2 regions of the Nocardia sp. NPDC024068 genome follow, and region 1 is predicted to be linked to the other one. Evidence: riboswitches for the same ligand, from Rfam matches in the RefSeq annotation. Region 1 holds a riboswitch; the other holds the start of a gene.
What was found. A riboswitch is a leader RNA that binds a small molecule or an ion and turns the genes downstream of it on or off. The one in region 1 is predicted to bind cobalamin.
Positions count from the first base shown of each region.

Region 2: linked by a shared signal. The riboswitch ahead of AB0F41_RS24035 (ABC transporter substrate-binding protein) and the one ahead of metE (5-methyltetrahydropteroyltriglutamate--homocysteine S-methyltransferase) in region 1 are both predicted to bind cobalamin.

Region 1 is NZ_JBEZYU010000012.1:100,894-104,228, forward strand. It holds gene metE (5-methyltetrahydropteroyltriglutamate--homocysteine S-methyltransferase) at 1-1,170, opposite strand, end outside; cobalamin riboswitch at 1,288-1,494, opposite strand; gene AB0F41_RS13640 (pyruvate carboxylase) at 1,773-3,335, shown strand, end outside.
Region 2 is NZ_JBEZYU010000042.1:31,353-34,687, reverse strand. It holds gene AB0F41_RS24040 (ABC transporter permease) at 1-441, opposite strand, end outside; gene AB0F41_RS24035 (ABC transporter substrate-binding protein) at 544-2,067, opposite strand; cobalamin riboswitch at 2,168-2,290, opposite strand; gene AB0F41_RS24030 (glycosyltransferase family 9 protein) at 2,596-3,335, shown strand, end outside.

The DNA.
Region 1 (3,335 bases):
CGCCTGCCCGAGCTCCGTGGCGACCGCCTCGGTGCCGGAGTTCAGGCCGGTGGCCAGTACCCGCACCTCGGTGACCTTCTCGGCGCCGAACGCCAGCCAGGATCGCAGGGCGTCGTCGAGTTGCGTCTCCACCGCCAGCGAGTACGGCACGTGCAGGAGCGAGCAGGACGTCGATACGGCCACCTCCTTCGCCGAACCCAGCAGCGTCGCGAGGGTCGACAGCGCCTTGTCCAGATCGGTGCGCCAGACATTGCGACCGTCCACGACGCCCGCGACCAGCAGCTTTCCGGCCAATGCGGGAACGGCGGCCACTTCGGCGACATCGGTGCCCGCGACCAGATCGACGGCGATGCCCTCGACCTCGGTGGCGGCCAGCGCGGCCAGCGCCGGACCGGGGTGCCCGAAGTAGGTGGCGACCAGGACCGCCGGCCGGTCGGCCGGCGCGGTCAGCTCGGTGTAGACGCGCCGGACGACCGCCAGTTCGTCGTCGGTGAGGTCGGTGACCAGCGACGGTTCGTCGAGCTGCACCCAGCCCGCACCCGCCTCGGCCAGCAACCGCAGCAGTTCCTGGTACAGCGGGATCAGCTCGTCCACCCGATCCGGTCCGGCGCCGACGGAGGTTTTGGCGAGCTTCAGGAAGGTGACCGGGCCGATGACGACCGGGCGTGCCGGGACACCGAGCTCGATCGCTTCACGCAGCTGGGCGAGTACGGCGTCCGGGTCGAGCGCGAAGGTGGTATCGGGGCCGATCTCCGGGACCAGGTAGTGGTAGTTGGTGTCGAACCATTTGGTCATCTCCAGCGGTTCGACCGAATCGTTGCCGCGCGCTGCCGCGAAATAGCGGTCCAGCGGGTCGGGGATATCGGCGACCCGCGGCGGCAACGCGCCGAGCAGCACCGCCGCGTCGAGCATCTGGTCGTAGTAGGAGAAGGTGCCGACCGGGATGGAATCCAGTCCGGCGGCCTGCAGTGCGGCGTACTGGTCGCGGCGCAGCGTACGCCCGGTCTCGTGCAGCTGATCGGCGTCGATACGCCCCGCCCAATACGATTCGGTGGCGCGTTTGAGTTCCCGGCGGGGGCCCACCCGGGGAAGGCCGAGAACTGTCGCGGTGAACGGGCTGTGCGGAATAGCGGTCACGGTGTTCTCCAGTACTGAAGTGCGGTTTGCCATCGCCTTCCGCGGGCGTGCGGCACCGATGAGACCCCGGATCTCCCGGCCGCGGGGCCGGGACGTGTCAGCACTGGTGGACCGCGACGCCCAATCCACGAGGCGGTGGTCACCGGATACGGCGTACCCGGTACAACCGGCAGGTCTTCGGACTCGCGGGCACCGGCCGATAGGCCGACCTACTGGCCGTCGCTTCCCAGGCCGTGCGCCCAGTGCTCATAACGGCGGTCGTTCCCGCTCACCGCTGCGGGACAGTTCCGGATTTCCACCGGATTCCCTCTCACCCGCTCGGTCGCGGGCTTCGACGCCGGGGCGGACGCTCGGGGCTCCTCATCGTCCGGCCGGCGGACCAGCTGCGTGTTCCACCATAGCCCGCCCGCGCGTTATCGCCGTGGCGCGGGCGGCGGTGCGTGCCGGGAAGTGGTCGCACGCCCCCAATCGGCCGCCATCTCATGCCGGTACCCGGCGTGACCCGACGCCGAGTCGGGCCTGTTTGTGACGTCCCGATGACCAAGACTTCGCAGGCTTGCCATATCCCCTTGTGAAGATTCCGTGAAGTGGACTTCGCTGTCGAAGCTGGATGTGGCGCCGGGTACGTTGGGTCAATGTTCTCGAAAGTCTTGGTTGCCAATCGTGGCGAGATCGCCATTCGAGCCTTCCGCGCGGCGTACGAGCTCGGTATCGGAACGGTTGCGGTTTTCCCGCACGAAGACCGCAATTCGGTGCATCGCCTGAAGGCGGACGAGGCATACGAGATCGGCGAGCAGGGCCATCCGGTCCGGGCGTACCTCTCGGTGGAGGCCATCATCGAGGCCGCGAAGACCGCGGGCGCGGACGCGATCTACCCGGGCTACGGGTTCCTGTCGGAGAACCCGGATCTGGCCGCCGCCTGCGCGCGCGAGGGAATCACCTTCATCGGCCCCGCCTCGGAGGTGCTGGAGCTGGCCGGTAACAAGGCGCGGGCGATCGCGGCGGCGCGCGAGGCCGGGTTACCGGTGCTGGATTCGAGTGCGCCGTCGGCGGATGTCGACGAGTTGCTGGCGGCGTCGGAGTCGATGGAGTTCCCGGTATTCGTGAAGGCCGTCGCGGGGGGCGGCGGCCGGGGCATGCGCCGCGTTCCGGAACCGTCCGGGTTACGGGACGCGATCGAGGCGGCGTCGCGGGAGGCGGAGTCGGCGTTCGGCGATCCGACCGTATTCCTGGAACAGGCGGTGGTGAATCCGCGTCATATCGAGGTGCAGATCCTGGCCGACCAGCACGGCAACGTGATGCATCTGTTCGAACGCGACTGTTCGCTGCAGCGGCGGCATCAGAAGGTGATCGAACTCGCGCCGGCACCGAATCTGGACCCGGAACTGCGGGATCGGATCTGCGCGGACGCGGTCGCGTTCGCCCGGCAGATCGGTTACAGCTGCGCGGGGACGGTGGAGTTCCTGCTGGATGAGCGCGGTAACCATGTCTTCATCGAGATGAACCCGCGGATCCAGGTGGAGCATACGGTGACCGAGGAGATCACCGATGTGGACCTGGTGCAGTCGCAGTTGCGGATCGCGGCGGGGGAGACCCTGGCGGATCTGGGGTTGAGCCAGGAGAAGGTATCGATTCGTGGTGCGGCCATGCAGTGCCGGATCACCACCGAGGACCCCTCCAACGGCTTCCGCCCGGATACCGGCCGGATCACCGCCTACCGCACCCCCGGCGGCGCCGGAATCCGGCTCGACGGCGGCGCGAACCTGGGTGCCGAGATCGGCGCCTATTTCGACTCCATGCTGGTGAAGCTCACCTGCCGCGGCCGGGATTTCCCGACCGCGGTGGCACGGGCGCGGCGTGCGCTGATGGAGTTCCGGATCCGCGGTGTCACCACGAATATCCCGTTCCTGCTGGCGGTGCTCGACGACGACGATTTCACCGCCGGCCGGATCACCACCTCGTTCATCGACGAACGTCCCGAACTGCTCGCCACCCGGGAGCCCGCCGACCGCGGCACCAAGATCCTGAACTATCTGGCCGATGTGACGGTGAACAAGCCGCACGGGGCGCGGCCGACCGCGGTGTATCCGCACGACAAACTGCCGGGGATCGACCTGTCGGTACCGCCGCCGGACGGGTCGCGGCAGAAGCTGCTGACGCTGGGCCCGGAGGGTTTCGCGCGGGCGTTGCGAGAGCAG
Region 2 (3,335 bases), on a different contig from region 1:
GTCGAAGCCGATGCTGATCGTCGTGATCCACCGGTCGCGCCCCGAGCCCGGGCGCAGGCCCGCGGCGAAACCGGCGCCCACCGCCACCGGCACCAGCAACACGAGGGTCAGCAGGGTCAGCAGCCCGGTGGTGAGGAACGGACCCGCGATCACCGAGCCGACGCTCGCACCACTGGCGTAGGAGGTACCGAAATCGCCGGTCACCGCCCCGCCGATCCAGTCGAGGAAGCGGGTCACCGGCGAGACGTCGAGGCCGATCAGTTCGCGCGCGGTGGCGCGCTGCTCCTCGCCGAGAAGGGTGTTGTTCTGGATATCGGCGGCGTCCCCGGGGAGCAGTAACGAGAGCACGAAGACCAGGACCAGCAGTACGAACAGCTGGCCTACACCGATGACGAGGCGCCGCGCCACCAGCCGGCGAAGCGAACGCGGGTTCCGCGGCACCGACCGGTTACCGGATCCCGACGACGACCCTGTCGTCGCCGTACTGCCACACCACACCGGCCTCGGCGAAACCCGCGTCGCGCGCGTCCGGGACGGGCGGCGTCATCGCGCGGTGACCCTGTCGAACCGTGCCCAGCCATGCGAATTCGGGACCCCGGCGGGAAGCCCCTGGTAGCCGGAGCGGGCCGCACTGTTCCACGGTGTGGTGCCGAAGAACACGAAACCTCCTCGGTCGTAGAGTATTTCGTGCATCGTGCGATAGATGGCCGCCCGGTCCTCCACTTCCGGTGTCGCCTGGGCGGCCGTGTACAGCCGGTCGAACTCCGGGTCGGACCACTTGGTCCGGTTCTGCGGCGAGGTGGTCAGCAATCGCGACGCGAAATGGTTGGGAATCGGCAATGGACCGGACTGGCCCATCGTCAGATGCCCGGTCTTCAGCGCATCGGTGTAGTAGCTGTCCTTGGAACCGAGCACCACGTTCACCCGCGCCCCGCAGGCGGCCGCCTGGTCGGCGAACAGCCGGGCCGCCTCGACGAATCCGTAGACCACCGGCGCGGTGAACAGGTCGAAGGTCAGGTCCCGGACGCCCGCCCTGCGCAACAGCCGGCCGGCCTCGTCGGGGTCGTATTCGTGCTGCGGGAGATCGGCGTAGTACTGATTCCCCTTTCCGAACACATCGTTGGACACCTCGCCCTGACCCTCGAGGGCCACCTTCACCAGCTCCCGGCGGTCGAACATCCGCATCACCGCCCGGCGCACGTCCGGCTTGTCGAACGGCGGCCGATCGGTTTTCATGGCGAAGAAGTAGATACCGCTGTTCGGCGTCGACACCAGGTCCAGATCGCTACCGCCCGCCAGGGTCCGATGAGCGGACGGGGTGAGGTTGTCGGCATAGTCGATCTCCCCGCTGCGCACCGCGTTCACCCGGGCATCGGCTTCGGCGCTCACGATCCGCAGTTCCCCGATCCCGGGCTTCCCGTCCCAGTAGTGCTCGTTGGCGGTCGCGACGAACCGCCGGCCGGGCTCGAAGGAACGGAAGACGAACGGGCCGGTACCCACCGGACGAGTGAAATCGGCCGCGCCGTCCTGCACGATCTTGGTTCCGTACACCGACAGCGCGATGAGGAACTCGAACGACGGCTCTTTCAGCACGATCTCGACAGTCCGGTCGTCGATGGCCCGGCAGCCCGGAAGATCGACCTGGGCGAGCGAGGACGCGGCGATGAACGGACGCTTCTGCGCGGGCCCGAGCACCCGGCCCAGGGTGTACAGCACATCGCGGGAGGTGAATTTCCTGCCGTCGTGCCATCGCGCGTCACGGAGTGCGATCCGCCACCGGGTTCCGTCCGCGTTCGGCTCCCCCGATTCCGCCAGCCGCGGGATCGGGGCCATCGTCTCGTCGCATTCGAAGAGGCCGTCGTAGACCGACTTCATCCGCGCCTCGTCGATGAACAGGGTGTTCACCCCGGGGTCGATCCCTTCTCCGGCGCCGGAACCCTGGAACGCCGCGGTGAACACATCGGTGCGAGCGCTCGCCTCGTTCCCGCATCCGGCGGCCAGCGCCGCGGCGGCGACCGCGCTACCGGCCAGGAAAGATCTCCGGCTCAACAGCAGTGGGGTCGGCATATCGGACTCCTGTCGCGTCGGGCCGTGCACGCGACAGACATGCGAAACACACCGCACAGCGGCGCGTTCGGCGCATCGACCAATACCCACGTGATCATGACCGTTCCAATACTTCATCCGCGGGTATCTGGCTCCGGCCCGCGTACGGGCCTCACAGTTGCGGGACAGCGCCGGTTTCGCACCGGTCTTCCCCGCGGACATCGCAGACATTACCGAAGGACTTTCCGGTAGACCATGCAGCCCGATCCGATAGGGCGGCAATCCAATCGAACGGCCTCCCGGCGACACGGCACCACCACCGGAAACAGCCCGGCCGGCGCGGTGCGACCGGAGATCCCCGGCGAAAGACATCGCTCGATCCCGGCGATGAAGCGAACCCCCGGCATGTGACCCAGACCGCGACCGGCCCACGTTTGCCCCTGATCACCGGGGGTAGTTATTCAAGCGGGAGTGCTCTCGTCGTGGCCGGCCCCCGGGGGCCGCTCGGGAGGGGGCGGTCGACGAGCAACAGGTGGCTAGGAGAGTCGGGTGTCGGTAGTTCTCGTGCTTCAGGCACGCGGTCTCGGTGATCTGCTCACTGCGGTCCCGGCACTGCGCGCGCTGCGACGGGCGCGCCGCAACGACCATCTCGTCCTCGCCACTCCGCACCGGTTGCGCCCTATCGTCGATGTGATCGCCTCGGTGGACGAGATCCTGCCGATCGCCGACCCGCAGGGCTTGCGCTGGGACGGTCCCCCGCCGAAGCTCGCCGTCAATCTGCACGGCGCGGAGGCCACCGCCATCGTCGAGCTCACCAAAACCGGCGCCGAGCGGATCCTCACCTATCGGAACCCGGCGTTCCCGGAGATCCCCGGACCCGACTGGCTCGCCGATCGCCATCCGATCGACCGCTGGTGTCATCTGCTCGAATTCGACGGGATCGGCGCCGACCGCCGTAATCTCGGCCTGGTCCCCCCGGTGGCCACCACCAGCCATCGCGACTGCGTGGTGGTGCATATCGGCGCCGGCGCGGCCGCACGGCGCTGGCCCGCCGACCGGTTCGCGGCCGTGATCCGCCATCTACTGGTGCTCGGGCACGAGGTGGTGCTCACCGGCGACGAATGCGATCGCGACGAGGCGCTGGGCATCGCCGCCCGCGCGGGCCTGTCGAGGCACCGGGTGCTGGCCGGTCAACAGAACCTCATCGAACTGTCGGCCACGGTCGCCGAGGCCTCGGTGGTGCTGTGCGGTGATACCGGGGTCGCTCATCTGGCCACCGCGTTCGGGAC